DNA from 2 places in the Paraburkholderia sp. J8-2 genome. Region 2 is predicted to be linked to the other one. Evidence: riboswitches for the same ligand, from Rfam matches in the RefSeq annotation. Region 2 holds a riboswitch; the other holds the start of a gene.

Region 1 (7,903 bases), on a different contig from region 2:
CGAGCAGGGCTTCTGGAACCAGATCTTCCACGGCCGCAAGGAAAAGATCGCGAAGCAGTACAAGCTCAACGTGCGCGCCGTGACGGACAACCAGACGCGCATTGCGATCGTCGACGACAGCGGCCAGATCGACTCGTCGCGCCCGGCGCAGGAGATCATGAGCCTCGTGGTCGACGAACTGCATTAAGCCTTGCGCTCAAGCCAGCAAGCGCTGGCTTGTGTGGCAAAAGAAAAACCCGCCTGCGCTTCGCCGCGCAGGCGGGTTTTTTCATGCGTGCGCAGTTCGGCTCAGTGCGGAATCATCCAGGTGAATACGTTCTGCTGCAGCCACACGAGGATGCCGAGCAGCACCGTCAACAGGATCGAGTGCTTGAAGGTCTTCGCGAACACATGGCCTTCCTGACCCTTGAGGTCCGTGGTGGCGACGCCGGTCGAGATGTTTTGCGGCGAGATCATCTTGCCCATCACGCCGCCCGACGAGTTCGTCGCCGCCATCAGGATGGGATTGAGGTTGAGCTGTTTCGCGGCCACCACCTGCAGGTTGCCGAACAGCGCATTGCCCGACGTGTCGCTGCCCGAGAGGAACACCGCGACCCAGCCGAGAAAGGCTGAAACCAGCGGGAAGAACGCGCCGACCGAAGCCACGCCGAGACCGAGCGTATAGGTGAGCCCCGAGTAGTTCATGAGGAACGCGAGCCCGACGATGGTCGCGACCGTGAGGATGGCGATGCGCGTCTGCCCCCAGGTATCGACGATCGCGCTGCCGAAATCGGCGGGCTTCAGGCGCACGACGAACGCGGTGATGATGGCCGCAACGAGGATCGCCGTGCCGGTGGCGAGCGGCTGGAAGTCCCAGATCGCGCCATAGGGCGTGTTGTAGAGCGTGATGAACACGGCCTTGTCGAGGCCCGGCCACGGCACTTTCACGTCGCCGATCGTAAAGATCTTCGCGACGGTCCAGATGATCACCACGGCCGCGACGATGATCCACGGATACCAGCCCTGCGCACCCGTCACGGCGCCGCGCGTTTCCTTCGCGCGATCGACCTTGATGGCGAAGCGCGGATCGGGCACAGGCTTCCATACGCGCAGGAACAGGATGGTGAGGATCAGCGAGACGAGCGACGAGAGCACGTCGGTGAGGCTGTAGTTGATGAAGTTGGCGGTGACGAACTGCGTGAGGGCGAAGCTGCCGCCCGCGACGAGCAGCACCGGCCAGATGCGCAGCATGCTGCTCACGCCCGCATAGATCGCGATCACGTAGAACGGCAGCAGCAACGCGAAGAACGGCAGCTGGCGGCCGACCATCTGGCCGAGCAGATCGGCGGGCAGGTGCGTCACGGCGCCGAGCACGGTGATCGGCACGCCGAGCGCGCCGAACGCCACAGGCGCCGTGTTGAAGATGAGCGTGAAGGTCAGGGCTTCGAGCGCCGGGAAGCCGAGCATGATGAGCAGCGAACTCGTAATGGCGACCGGCGTGCCGAAGCCGGAAATCCCTTCGAACAGCGCGCCGAACGAGAAGCCGACCACGACGAGCACGATGCGCCGGTCGTTGGGCAGATTGTCGAGCAGCCACATGCGAAACGCCGCGAAGCGGCCCGAGCGCAGCGCGATGTTGTAGAGCAGGATCGCCGTGACGACGATCCACATCACCGGCCAAAGCGCGAACACCACGCCCGCGAGCACCGAGCTGATCGCGAGATTGACCGGAAACTGCCAGCCGGCGATCGCGACGATCAGGCCGACTACGAGTCCTGCGAGCGAGGCTTGCCATGCGGGCCGCCGCGCCCAGCCCAGCAGGGCCAGCACGGTGACAATGGGCAGCACGGCGATGAGAAACGAAAACAGCAGCGAATTGCCGATAGGGGTCAGCAGCTGGTGGAACATCACGTCTCCTTTATGCTGGTTCGTTATCGGCGCAGCAATGCGGCAGCGTGCGCCGGGGCGCGTCGTCGGCTGTGGAGTTCGGTGCCCGGCCAGGCGGCCGAGTTAAGGCAGTGCTTCAATCCCCGCTAGCCCACTTGGAGGATAGAGAACGAAACGGGAGCGTCAAGGAGGGAAAGTACGGTCCGGCACCGTTTTACGGTGAGCCTCGCGTCGTCGTTTCGCGTGTGAGCCTATGTGAGCCTCAGTGATGCCAGTGTCCGCGGCCGCCGCTCCAGTAGCCGAAACCGAATGAGATGGCGGGCGCGCCCCAGCCCCAGCCGTACGCGGGGTAAGGGTAATACGCTGGGTAGGCGGCGGGATAAGCCGGATAAGCCGGATAAGCGGGCCACGCAGGCACGGCAATCGCAACGGGCTGCGTGGAATAGAGCGGACCGGGATACTGTGCGTCGGGCACGGCAACCGGCGCGGGGTTCGGCGCGGTTTGTACGACTGCGGTTTCCTGCTGGGTGGCGGCTACGGGCACGGTGCCGTAGTAGTAGGGCGGGTAGCCGTAGGGGGCGTAGTAATAGCAGCCGGAAAGCGCGGGGAGCAGGGTCGCGGCGGCGATCACAAGCACTAACGGACGTTTCATGGCGGGCTCCGCGAATGGCGAACGGCCGCGCAGGGTTATCGCGTTCGGGCTCGGGCCGTTTGATCGTTCGAGCTTACGCCGGACCGGGGCGTTTTGCGTTGCGGCTCGTGAACGGAATGTTTCAAGCGAATCGTTCAAGCGCATGTTTCACGTCGCGCGTGCGTTGACGCTTGACCCACGCAAACGCGGCGCAGCCCGTGTGGGTCTGCGCCGCGCATCCTTCCCTGATGCACGCCTTGAATGGCGTGTTGCCTGTCGTGTCGTTACGGTTGCGTGCCGTCGCATCGATCGTGAGGCTAAACGCGTAGCCGCATCGTCGGTTCGTCCGGCCTTAGGCCTTAGTGCTTGCCTTGATGCTTATTTGCCAACCTGATTGCCGATCAAGCCGCCGACTGCCGCGCCGCCCACGGTGGAGAGCGCATTGCCGCCAATCGCAGCGCCGGCCACGCCGCCCACACCCGCGCCGATGACCGTATCGCGGTCGCGTCTCGACATGTTGTCGCATGCAGTCAGGCTGCCCAGCACAGCGACGAGTGTCGTTACCGTGAGCAGCATGCCTGCGCGTTTGAGTGTTTTCATGGGTCGACTCCCTACGCATAGTGCGTTTGAGTGTGAGGTGCGACATGCGCTTTGCGCGCACGCCGCGCCTTCAATACCCTCATCCTAGGCAGCCAACCCGTATCCGGGTGTGTGCGCTTGTCAGAGAGTTGTGGGAGTCGTTAGAAAATGTATCGGCGGGCCGCAAGGGCCCGCCTGGGACACGGTGAGCTTACTGGCGCTGATAAATCTCGGCGCCTTGCTTGATGAACTCGACCGCCTTCACTTCCATGCCTTTTTTCAGGGCTTCGTCGTCGCTCACGCCTTGCTTCGCGGCGAAGTCGCGCACGTCCTGGGTGATCTTCATCGAGCAGAAGTGCGGGCCGCACATCGAGCAGAAATGCGCCACCTTGGCCGAGTCCTTCGGCAGCGTTTCGTCGTGGAACTCGCGCGCCTTGTCTGGATCGAGACCGAGGTTGAACTGGTCTTCCCAGCGGAACTCGAAGCGCGCCTTCGACAACGCGTTGTCGCGCACCTGCGCGCCCGGATGACCCTTCGCAAGATCGGCCGCATGCGCCGCGAGCTTGTACGTGATGATGCCTTCCTTCACGTCGTCCTTGTTCGGCAAGCCCAGGTGTTCCTTCGGCGTGACGTAGCAAAGCATGGCCGTGCCGAACCAGCCGATCATCGCAGCGCCGATGCCCGAAGTGATGTGGTCGTAGCCCGGCGCGATGTCGGTGGTGAGCGGCCCGAGCGTGTAGAAGGGCGCTTCGTCGCACCAGTCGAGCTGGAGATCCATGTTCTCCTTGATGAGCTGCATCGGCACGTGGCCCGGGCCTTCGATCATCACCTGCACGTCGTGCTTCCACGCGATCTGCGTGAGTTCGCCGAGCGTCTTCAGTTCGCCGAGCTGCGCTTCGTCGTTGGCGTCGTAGATCGAGCCGGGACGCAGACCGTCGCCGAGCGAGAAGCTCACATCGTATTCCTTCATGATTTCGCAGATCTCTTCGAAATGCTCATAAATGAAGGACTCCTTGTGATGCGCGAGGCACCACTTGGCCATGATCGATCCGCCGCGCGAGACGATGCCCGTCATGCGGTTCGCGGTGAGCGGCACGTATTGCAGGCGCACGCCCGCGTGGATCGTGAAGTAGTCCACGCCTTGTTCGGCCTGTTCGATGAGCGTGTCGCGGAACATCTCCCACGTGAGGTCTTCGGCCTTGCCGTTGACCTTTTCGAGCGCCTGGTAAATCGGCACCGTGCCGATCGGCACCGGCGAGTTGCGGATGATCCACTCGCGCGTTTCGTGAATGTGCTTGCCGGTCGACAGATCCATGACCGTGTCGCCGCCCCAGCGGATCGCCCACGTCATCTTGTCGACTTCCTCGCCAATCGACGACGTGACCGCCGAATTGCCGATGTTGGCGTTGATCTTCACTAGGAAGTTGCGGCCGATGATCATCGGCTCGCTTTCCGGGTGGTTGATGTTCGCCGGGATGATCGCGCGGCCGCGAGCGATTTCCTCGCGCACGAACTCGGGCGTGATCGCCTGAAGGGCATTCGCGCCGAAAGCCGCAGCGCCGAACGCCTGGCCCGGATGCTGGCGGCCCATCATCGCGGCGAGCTTCGCACCGTTCGGGCCGCTGGCCTTGAGGCTTTCCAGATACTCGGCGCGGCGCTGGTTCTCGCGAATCGCGATGTACTCCATTTCCGGCGTGATGATGCCTTGACGCGCGTAGTGCATCTGCGTGACGTTCTTGCCGGCCTTCGCGCGGCGCGGCGTGCGATGCAGGCCCGGGAAACGCAGCTCGGCAGTCGCGGGGTCGGCGGCGCGCTCGCGGCCGTATTCGGAGGAGAGGCCCGGCAGCGCTTCGGTGTCGCCGCGCTTTTCGATCCAGCTCTGGCGCAGCGCGGGCAGGCCCGCACGAATGTCGATCTTCGCTTCCGGATCGGTGTACGGACCCGAGGTGTCGTAGACGTAGATCGGCGGGTTCTTCTCGCCGCCGAAGCCCGTGGGCGTATCCGCCTGCGCGATTTCGCGCATCGGCACGCGGATATCGGGCTGCGAGCCGGTCACGTAGATCTTGCGGGAATTGGGCAGCGGCGCGATCGCGGCTTCGTCGACGTGCGCGTTGGCGGAAATGAACTTCGGATTCGCGTTCATGCGTCTCTCTCTCCATGCAATGCAAAGTGGGAACAGCGGCTTAGCAGGAGACGAGACGGAACGTGGACGGACTTCGCTGTGATGGATGAGGCGTTGAGCGATGTTGCGAAGTCCGGACGCTTCCCTGCGCTGGCATTATCCAGATCAGGTTCAAAGGGTATTTCTCACCCGCGAAATACGCTGCACGACTTTCGTTCGATGCGGCGCATGACACAGGACCCCCGCGTAAGCAAGGCCAAACGATACACCGCGCTGCGACGATCTGGCAAGTGCCTTTGCGCGCGAGATGTGTCACGCGCGCGGAGCTTACAGCGTGAAATCCTTCGAGGCTTCGGGCTGAAACAGGATGCGTTCGATCTTCAGTGTTTCGACCGCGCCGCCCGGCGTCGTGAAGCGCACGGCGTTGCCCCGTTTGGCGCCGAGCAGCGCGAGGCCGGCTGGCGAGAACACGTTCAGGCGCCCGGCGTCGACGTTCGCCTCATGCGGATAGACGACGGTGTACGTGAGGGCGTCGCCGTTGCGCTCGTCCACGAGCGTCACCTGCGAGTTCATCGTCACGACATTGGCGGCGACGTCGCGCGGCTCCACGATAACGGCGTGTTCGAGCAGTTCGTCGAGCATGGTTTGACGGGCGGGTGCGGCGCCGGGTTCAGCGGCGCATTTCTCGAGGCGGGCGACGTCGAGTTCGGTGAGGTAGCGGATTTTTTGCGACATGATGGTTCTCCTTGCGATCCAGATGAAAGTCGAGGTAAGGGCGAGGGCTGGCGGGCGAAATGGCGCAATGGGGCGCGGGCCGCAGCGGGGCGCAACGGATCGGCCCGGAGCCCGACCGAACGGCTCCGATGGGTTGGGGAGGCAGGTTCAGTGCGGACGCCGGGCGGCGGAGAGCGGGACCGACAGGTGATGCAGGGCAGGCAGGGCGCGCGCTCGAGTGGACAGCGGCCGCGCCGCCGTTCGCTCGCGGCCGGCTCGCGCACGCGCCGGCGCGCTGCGCGAACTGCGCGGCGGCAAGACGGGGACGGGACGCGAGACGAGCGAAAGCATGGCGAACGGCGTGTCTGAAGTCGAGTGAATGAAAGTAAAACGAAAGATTTGGCCATGCTAGCACGATCTCGCAAACCTGGCGCGATGCTGCCGCAGCACCGCGCCAGGGTGCGCGATCGGCCATTCCGGCTCGCGCGTCGCATTGTGACGCGAACGCAACGACACATCGCGCATAAAGCATCCTGAAAGCATCCGCGACGACCGGCGTTGTTGCATAATGCGGTTCGCCCGTCCCGGGTGTCCTTCGCACTCCGTCCTTTTTCGCGTTCTTGCGCACCTGCACCATGCCGTCGAGCTTCACCCGTCCCGCCGCCTTGCCGCCGGGGCGCCCGCGGTTCTGCCCTTCACGTGCCGCGGCAAAATGACGATGCCTCCCCGTTTGCCTTCCCGCGTGAGCCCCCAATTCTTCATCGCCACGGCCCTGCAGGCCGCCGCCGCGCTATGGCGTTTCGTGCGCGGCGTGCGGTTGCCGCAATCGCGCGCCGGGCGCGTCGCGCTCTCGCTCGCGGTCGTCTACTTCGTTTGGGGCTCGACGTATCTGGGCGTGAAGGTTGCGCTCGAATCGTTTCCGCCGCTGCTGCTCTCGGGCTTGCGCAATCTGCTCGCCGGGATCGGCTTGTTCGTCTTTGCCATGCGCCGGCGACCCGTCATGCCAACGCTCCTCGAAGTGCGCAACGCGGGCGTGGTGGGCACGCTGCTCGTGGGCCTGTCGAGCGGCATGCTCGCCTACGGCATGCGGACCGTGGGCACCGGCACGGCGGCCGTGATGGTCGCCACAGTGCCGCTCTTCGCCACCGTGATCTCGGCGGTGACCGGGCGGCGCGTGGCGAAGGCCGAATGGGCCGCGGTCGCGCTCGGCCTCGTCGGGATCGCGATACTGAGTCATGGCGGCGCTGCTTCGGGTTCGGCGGGCGGCAGCCTCGCGATTCTGTGTGGCGCGCTTTTTTGGGCGATCGGCGCGCATCTGGCGGGCAAGCTCAGGTTGCCTACCGATCTGTTCATCGCGACGGCGCTGCAAATCGGCCTCGGCGGCGCCATTTCGACCTCGGTCGCGTGGATTAGCGGCGAGCGCATGGGCGAGTTGCACGCTCTGCCGCTCGTGGCGTTCTTCTACCTGATGTTCATCGGCACGATGGCGGCCTATGTCGCGTATGGCTATCTGATCCGCAATACCAGCCCGCTCGTTGCGAGCAGTTGCATGTACGTGAATCCCGTTGTTGCTGTCGCGCTCGGCGCGCTGCTGCTCGGCGAGCCGGTCACGAGCAGCACCGTCGTCGCGACCGTGCTGATTCTCGGCAGCGTGGGTTTGTCGTTTCTCTTCGACGACCGTCGCCGGACCTCCTGAGTTCATCCTTTTCCGGCGATTCGCCTCGTGTCGTCGCGCCACATTTGCGCGCGCGGCCGCACCGCATGTGAGGTGCGGAGCGGCCGTGTCTTCATCTCTCACCAATCGATGCCAGACGCTATTACTTCGCCTTTTCCGCGGAGTTCGTGAGGGCGTGGCCGCCTGCGGAAACGTCCTCGCCGGCACCCGCCATCGTGTTGCAGGCCGAGAGCGCTGCCAGCGAAGCGGTAACGAGAAAGAGGGCAATCAGGCGTTTCATGAGGAAGTCCTCCACGGTGTCAAAGGAGCCGACTGT
Region 2 (7,903 bases):
CGCCGAACAGCACCTGGCCGCGCTGGGCGCGAACGAGGCCGCCGATCAAGCGCAGCACTGTCGTTTTTCCGCCACCGGAACCGCCCATGACTGCCACCACCTGACCGCGCGGGAAGCGCATGTTCAGGCCGGACAGGACGAGCCGATCGCCGTAGCCGAAGTCGACGTCGCGCAGTTCCAGTAGGGTCTCAGAGGTTGAGGGCACGTGGCTGACTGTCCATTTACACGAAGGCGGGATTATAGGGCCATCGTGTAAAACCTGCCGTGACGCACCCTGATCCGTTGATGTAAGCCGCGCCACCCGCCACTGCGGGTTGCGGCCCCCTGGCCGGAGGGTGCGCACGCGGCGCAGCCTCCAAGCCAGGGCGGACCATTATTGCGTAAACGCGTTGCGCAATGCAGCAACCGCGGCAGCCGGATCGACCGCCTCGGTCACGGCGCGCACCACCGCCGCGCTGCCCGCGCCCGTGGCGAGCACTTCCGGCAGCACATTGCCGTCGATGCCGCCAATGGCCACCATCGGCACGACGCCGTCCAGCAGCTTCACATAGCGGGCGAGACGCGCGAGGCCTTGGGGCGCCGTGGGCATCGCCTTGGTCGTGGTGGCGAAGACGGCGCCACACGCGAGGTAGCTCGGACGGAAATGGAGCGCCGTGAGCATTTCGAAGTAGCCGTGCGTCGACAGGCCAAGACGCACGCCTGCCGCCGCGATCGCGCCGAGGTCGGCTTCGCGCAGGTCTTCCTGGCCGAGGTGCACGCCGTAGGCGCCGGCCGCGACGGCCTCCTGCCAGTGATCGTTGATAAAAAGCTGCGCGTCGTGCTTGCGGCCCGCCGCGACGCAGCGCTCGATTTCGCTCGTGAGCGCCGGGGATTTCGGTTGCTTGCTGCGCAGTTGCGCTGTCTTCACGCCGTAGTCGAGCACGCGCTCGACCCAGTCGGCCGTGGGCAAGACCGGATACAGGCCGAGCTTCGCGGGGCACGGCGCGAACGGCTGCGCGGGCGCGGCAGGCAGGCCCAGCACGCGCGGAAAGCGCTTGATGTCGACGGGCCAGGCGTCGGCCTGCTCTTCGTCGCCGTCGCGCCAGGCGAGCGCGAGCACGAGCGCGTCGTGCGGGTCGAACCCGCAGTCGAGGAACGCCGCCAGCGCGGGGATCCAGTCTTCCGCCAGCTCGCCTTCGAGCGCGTAGCGCTCGCCACCCAGATGCAGCGTGGCGCGCGCGGCCTTCGGGTTCTCGCCGGCGGCTTCGATCACGCCCGCGCCGTCGGTCATCCAGCGCGCGATGTGGGTCAGGTGCGGCGCCGCGTCGGTGACGATGATGAGATCGCCGCCGTTGGGCGCGTCAGGCGGCGTGAGACAGATGCGCCACGGCGCATGCGTGGGCTGCCAGTCGCCGAGGCGCGCGCGAATGCGCTCCGCCGTTTCGGTGAGTTCGTCGGCGGGCGGCCAGAACAGTTCGCGGTCCTGCAGTCGCAGCGTTTCAGTCATCGCTTGTCTCCATCCTGGTGCCAGAAAGGCATGCCGACCACGGGCGTGCTCGCAACCGCCGCCTCGCGCTCGGCCATCGGCCCGGCGAGAAACGCGGCGCGCCCCGCCTCGACGCCCAGCGCGAACGCACGCGCCATCGCCTCGGGGTGCGTGGCCTGCGAAACGGCCGTGTTGAGCAGCACGCCGTCGAAGCCCCACTCCATCACCTGGCAGGCATGCGACGGCACGCCGAGGCCCGCATCGACGATCAGCGGCACATCGGGCAAGCGCTCGCGCAGCACGCGCAGACCGTACGGATTGATCACGCCCTTGCCGGTGCCGATCGGCGCGCCCCATGGCATGAGCGCTTCGCAGCCCGCGTCGAGCAGACGGCGGCCAATCACGAGGTCCTCGGTGCAGTACGGCAGCACCTTGAAGCCATCCTTCACGAGGCGCGCCGCGGCCTCGATCAGGCCGACCGGGTCGGGCTGCAGCGTGTAGTCGTCGCCGATCAGTTCGAGCTTGATCCAGTCGGTTTCGAAGACTTCGCGCGCCATGTGCGCGGTCGTGACCGCCTCGTTGACGGTGAGGCAGCCAGCCGTGTTCGGCAGGAGCGGCACGCCTTGGCGCTTGAGCAGATCGAAAAAGCCCGCTTCGGCGGTGCCCTCGTTCATTTGGCGGCGCAGCGCAACGGTGATCATGCCGGGGCGCGCGGCCGCCATCGAATCGGCGAGCGACTGCAGCGACGGATAGCGCGACGTGCCAAGCAGCACGCGGCTCGCGAAGGTTTCGCCGTAGAGCGTGAGCGCGTCGGCGGTGGGAGTGGTGGTCATGGGTTGGAATCCTTGGGCGGTGTCGTGAAAGCGCTCGCGATACATGCGATGCGCGCGACCGGCGGCCTGGGCGAGCGAGGCTCAGCCGCCGGCCACGGGGCTCACGACGTCGAGGCGGTCGCCCGCCTGGAGCGCGCGCGCGCCATGCTGGGCGCGCGCCACGAAATCGCCATTCAGCGCGACGGCGAACGGCGGACGCGCGCCAAATGCGGCGAGCGCATCGGCGACCGTCGCGCCCTCGGGCAGCGTGATCGGCTTCTGGTTGATATGAATGTCCATGGCAAATACGTTCTCAGACTACGGTTTGATTCTGGCGATGCGTCACGCCGGCTCGTGTGCGCCCTGCGCGTGCAGCATCTCGCTCCAGCGCGACGCGCGGCGCAGCGACTCGAAGGACTCGGCGTCGTTCACGCGCGCATCGAGCAGCGCTTGCGCAATGCGCGCGGCTTCGTCGGCGACTTCCGGCGCGATCATGAAGCCGTGACGGTAGAGACCGTTCACGCGCAGCGTGGTCTTGCCGTCCCAAATAAGAGCCGGGCGGTGGTCGGGCAGCGTCGGGCGGCACTGCGTGTTCAACTCGAGGATGCGCGCCTCGCCGAACGCCGGATGCACCGCAAACGCCGCGCTCAGCAGCTCGAGCGCCGAGCGCACGCTCACGGGCGAACGGTCCTCGCCTTCGATCTCGGTCGCGCCGATCACGAAGACGTCGTTTTCCTTGGGCGCGATATAGAGCGGATAGCGCGGATGCAAGAGCCGCACGGGGCGCGTGAGCGTGATGCCCGGCGCGTGCACGCGCGCGACCTCGCCGCGAATGCCGCGCAAACCCGGCAGCACAGGTTTGGCGCCTAGCCCGCGACAGTCGATCGTCACGCGCGCAGGCGGCGGATTAGCCTCGTCGACCGTGGTGTGCCAGTGCGTTTGCACGCCGCGCTCGGCCAGCCCCGCCGCCAGCGCGGCCAACGCCTGGCGATTGTCGAGCTGGCCCTCGCCTTCGAGCAGCCAGCCGCGCGCGAAGCGCCCGGCGAGCGCCGGTTCGGCGGCGTCGAGCTGCGCGCCGGCGAGCGCGACGAAGTTCGCGTCGGCCAGCGAACGCGGCGCGTTCGCGCGCACGCGGCGCTCGAAGAGCGGGGCTTCGGTGCGATCGGCGGTATGCCAGACCACGAGCGTGCCATTGCGCTGGAAGAACACGGGCTCCGGCAACTCGGCCAGGATGCGCGGCCAGGTTTCGAGCGACGCGACACCAAGCTCGGTGATGAGCAACTCGGCAACGGCGGCCTCCGCGAGCGGCGCGAGCATGGCCGCCGCGACCCAGGCCGCGGCCTCGCCGCCTTCGGGGCCGCCACGCTCGTAGAGCGCGACGCGATGGCCGGAGCCGGCGAGCCGCCATGCGACGAGCCGGCCGCTCAAACCGCCGCCGAGCACGGCGAAGTCGGGCACGCTGCCCGCACTACGGTGATGAGCGCGACTCATGACGGCGCTCCGTCACGCAGCGCGAACGCGATAAAAATCGGGGAACAAAGAGAATAGGCGGTCATCGTATCCTTTCCGTACGGCAGCAGCAGACGTACCCAAGGACGAAACCGGCTGGCAAGGCCGACCGTGGAGGCTATGCGGCGCAGACGGCCCGTACGTCCCGATAAGGAATTCGTACGAACCCGTGCGCCCAAAGCGCAGCCCGGCGGGAATCCTGGCGCCCCTGCAAATGCTGGGCGCTCCGGTAAGACTTTCTGGAAACTTCCCGCGCCGGTATTACCCGGATCGGGTGCGAAGGGTCTCTCTCAGCCTCAGTACGGCATGCCCCGCATACCGGTGAAGCACCCCTGTTTCGTCAAGGTCGATTAGACCACAAAAGGCGCGCGGCCCGCAAACCTCGGCGGAGCGGGACGCCTGCTCTGGCACAATGGCCTGAGCCCGCCGCTTTCGCCTCACGAGCCCGCGCGGTGAGACAATGACCGCCACGCTACGGCGGCGCCGGCGTGCGCTTTTGTCTCCGCTTTTTGCCCATTAAGACTCACTTAAGCGCCCGGCGACAGAATCGCTGCAAAAATCGCTGCACCGCAGCCGCCATGCGGCATGCAGCGCATGCCCCCAACGGGCGGCCACACCTTCAGGATGCACATGACCAATCAACCTGCCCGCGCCACGCCCGATCAGAACGAGCACCAGAAGATCACCGCGTGGAGCCTGATCAAGCCCTACTGGGTCTCCGAGGAACGCTGGATCGCCTGGGGGCTGCTCGTCGCGATCATCGTGATGAACCTGCTCGTCGTGTGGATCAACGTGCGGCTCAACGGCTGGAGCGCGGAGTTCTACAACGCGTTGCAGGCCAAGGACGTCAAGCGCTTTCCGCCTCTGTTGATGACCTTCACCGAACTGGCGTTCGGCTTCATCATCCTCGCGGTGTATGGCCGGTATCTGCGCCAGATGCTCGGGTTTCGCTGGCGCCAGTGGCTCACCACGCGCTTTCTGAGCGATTGGCTCGGCAAGGGCGCGTTCTACCGAATCGAGCGCGACCGCCTCGCCGATAACCCCGACCAGCGGATCAGCGACGACCTCCAGTCGTTCGCCACGACCACGCTTTCGCTCACGCTCGACCTGCTCTCCACGGTCGTCACGTTGATCTCGTTCATCACGATCCTGTGGACGCTCGCGGGTGCGCTCACGATCACGCTGGGCGGCACGCCGCTCGCGATTCCGGGCTACATGGTCTGGGCCGCCGCGCTCTACGCCGTGTTCGGCTCGGTCGTGATCCAGAAGGTCGGCCACCCGCTCGTGTCGATCAACTACCAGCAACAAAAGGTGGAGGCGGACTTCCGCTTCGGCCTGATCCGCCTGCGCGAGAACGCCGAGCAGATCGCGCTCTACGACGGCATGGACACCGAGCGCGGCAACGCGCAAGGCCTCTTCCTGCACATCCGCGACAACTGGTGGCGCGTGATGAAGTACACGAAGCGCCTCACCTTCGTGCTGAGCTTCTACGGCCAGATCGCCATCATCTTCCCGCTCGTCGTGGCCGCGCCTCGCTACTTCGCGGGCGCCTTCACGTTCGGCGTGCTCATGCAGATTTCGCAGGCGTTCGGCACCGTGAGCGATTCGTTCTCGTGGTTCATCAACAGTTACTCCACGCTGGTCGAATGGCGCGCCACCGTGAATCGTCTGCGCGAATTCGTGCGTGTGGTGCACTCGCCGCGACTGAAGGAATCGGTCTCGCCCGCCACCGAGCACGGCGGCATCAACCTGCACTTCATCGACAGCAACGAACTCGCCACCGAGCACCTCAAGCTCGCGCTGCCCAACGGCATGCCGCTTTCCGAAGTGCGCGACATCGCCATCAAGCCGGGTTCGCGCTGGCTCGTGCGCGGCCCCTCGGGCGCAGGCAAGAGCACGCTCATGCGCGCGCTCGCGGGCCTCTGGCCGTTCGGCGAAGGCTCGATCGACGCGCCTGTCGATGCACGCATGATGTTCATCCCGCAGCAGAGCTATCTGCCCATCGGCACGCTCAAGGCGGCGCTCACCTACCCCTCGCCCGCCGACGACTATAGCGACGAGGACTGCCGCGACGCGCTGCGCGCCTGCCGCCTCGAAGAATATGCGGATCGTCTCGGCGAATCGGCGCACTGGTCGCGCGTGCTCTCGCCGGGCGAGCAGCAACGCCTTGCGGGCGCGCGCGTGCTGCTGCACAAACCGGATTATCTGTTCCTCGACGAAGCAACGAGCGCGCTCGACCCCGACAACGAAAGCCGTCTCTACAAGCTGTTCGTGGAGCGCCTGCCGAAGGCGGCGATCGTGAGCGTCGCGCACCGCGAGTCGCTTGCGGCGTACCACCACGAAACGCTCGAGATCGAGCGTATGCCTGAAGAGCGGGTTGCCGCGTGAGCGCAAGCGCGGCGCGCGTCGTCCTGATCACGGGCGCGGGCTCGGGTATCGGTGCGGCGCTCGCGCGTCGCATCGCAGCGCCAGATGTTTCGTTGATGCTGCATGCGCGCGGCGCGGACGAGGCGTCGCGTGCCCGTCTCATGACCGTCATGGCGGATTGTGAGCAACGGGGCGCGATCTGCGCCACAACCTGCGGCGATCTCGCGGAGCGCGGCAACGCAGCGGCACTCGTTGATGCCACGCTTGCGCACTTCGGCGCGCTCGACCAGGTCGTGGCCAACGCCGGGCATGCACAGCGCCAGACGCTCGCCGCGCTCGACGCCGCATCGCTCGAAGGCGCGTTCGCGGCCATGCCCGCCGCGTTCGCTGCGCTCGTGCAACGCGCGCAGCCGGCGCTGGAACGCTCGGCGCGCGCCCGCGTGGTCGCGCTCAGTTCGTTCGTCGCGCACCGCTACCGCGCCGGCGCGCCGTTCGCCGCGACTGCCGCAGCGAAGGCCGCGCTCGAGTCGCTGGCGAAAACCGCCGCCGCGGAGCTGGCGCCGCACGGTGTGACCGTGAACTGCGTCGCGCCCGGCTATACGCGCAAGGACAAAGGCCCCACGCCAGAAAACGCGCCGGTGTGGGAGCGCGCGGCGCAGGAAACGCCGCTCGGCCACGTGGCCGACCCCGCCGATGTCGCCGAACTCATCGCCTTCCTGCTTTCAGACGCCGCGCGCCACATCACGGGCCAGGTGATCCACGTCGATGGCGGGCTCACGTTGTAGCGCCGTGCGGCCCTCGCGCGCCATCGTTCGCTTGCTATCGAACTAAACATCGGTACAAGACGATGGCGGGCGCCCCAAATTGCCCCTCGCCTCAGTACGGTTTCGCACCGTAAAATACCCACCCAGCACACCTGAGACGGGCGGCGTTGCACCGCGCAGCCCGCCAGCGTCGAGCGCACCCGCCACCCAGGGCGTTTGCGCCAGCCGGGTCGCAAGCGCCGCACACGCCGCTCACGCAGCCCGTTGCGCACACAACAAATATGGGGGAAGACACGCGATGGGCTACTTTCAATGGTTCACCGAGTTGAACGGGCGCGAGCGGCGCACGCTCTACGCGGGTTTCGGCGGCTACGCCGTCGACGCGTTCGACTTCATGATCTACTCGTTCCTGATCCCCACGCTCATCGCGACCTGGGGCATGACCAAGAGCGAGGCCGGCATGATCGCGACCAGCTCGCTGATCTCTTCGGCAATCGGTGGCTGGCTCGCCGGCATCCTCGCCGACCGCTACGGCCGCGTGCGCGTGCTGCAGTGGACCATCGCCACCTTCGCGGTCTTCACCTGCCTCTCCGGCTTCACGCATTCGTTCTGGCAACTGCTCGCCACGCGCACGCTGCAAGGCATCGGCTTTGGCGGCGAATGGACGGTCGTCACGATGATGATGGCCGAAACGATCCGCTCGCCGCAGCATCGCGCCAAGGCGGTGGGCACGGTGCAGAGCAGCTGGTCGGTCGGCTGGGGCGCGGCCGCCATCCTCTATTGGGCCTTCTTCGCCCTGCTCCCCGAGGAATACGCATGGCGCGCGTGTTTCTGGATCGGCATCTTGCCGGCGCTGTGGATTCTCTACGTGCGCCGCAACGTGAGCGACCCCGACGTGTTCGTCGCCACGCGCCGCGCGCGCGAAAGCGGCGCGACGCACAGCCACTTCATGCAGATCTTTTCGCCCGCGCATCTGGCCACCACCG

The links. A riboswitch is a leader RNA that binds a small molecule or an ion and turns the genes downstream of it on or off. The one in region 2 is predicted to bind thiamine pyrophosphate.
Region 1: another riboswitch for thiamine pyrophosphate. It lies ahead of thiC (phosphomethylpyrimidine synthase ThiC); the one in region 2 lies ahead of U5A52_RS33540 (FAD-dependent oxidoreductase).

The regions. Positions count from the first base shown of each region.
Region 1 is NZ_CAJMZA010000004.1:344,666-352,568, reverse strand. It holds gene bamC (outer membrane protein assembly factor BamC) at 1-187, shown strand, start outside; gene U5A52_RS12865 (L-lactate permease) at 289-1,887, opposite strand; gene U5A52_RS12860 (hypothetical protein) at 2,129-2,518, opposite strand; gene U5A52_RS12855 (glycine zipper 2TM domain-containing protein) at 2,876-3,097, opposite strand; gene thiC (phosphomethylpyrimidine synthase ThiC) at 3,288-5,219, opposite strand; TPP riboswitch at 5,323-5,452, opposite strand; gene U5A52_RS12845 (GreA/GreB family elongation factor) at 5,526-5,933, opposite strand; gene U5A52_RS12840 (EamA family transporter) at 6,625-7,608, shown strand; gene U5A52_RS12835 (entericidin A/B family lipoprotein) at 7,730-7,867, opposite strand.
Region 2 is NZ_CAJMZA010000026.1:26,971-34,873, reverse strand. It holds gene U5A52_RS33560 (ABC transporter ATP-binding protein) at 1-205, opposite strand, end outside; gene thiE (thiamine phosphate synthase) at 374-1,486, opposite strand; gene U5A52_RS33550 (thiazole synthase) at 1,483-2,298, opposite strand; gene thiS (sulfur carrier protein ThiS) at 2,380-2,577, opposite strand; gene U5A52_RS33540 (FAD-dependent oxidoreductase) at 2,620-3,768, opposite strand; TPP riboswitch at 4,017-4,130, opposite strand; gene U5A52_RS33535 (ABC transporter ATP-binding protein/permease) at 4,417-6,174, shown strand; gene U5A52_RS33530 (SDR family NAD(P)-dependent oxidoreductase) at 6,171-6,938, shown strand; gene U5A52_RS33525 (MFS transporter) at 7,216-7,903, shown strand, end outside.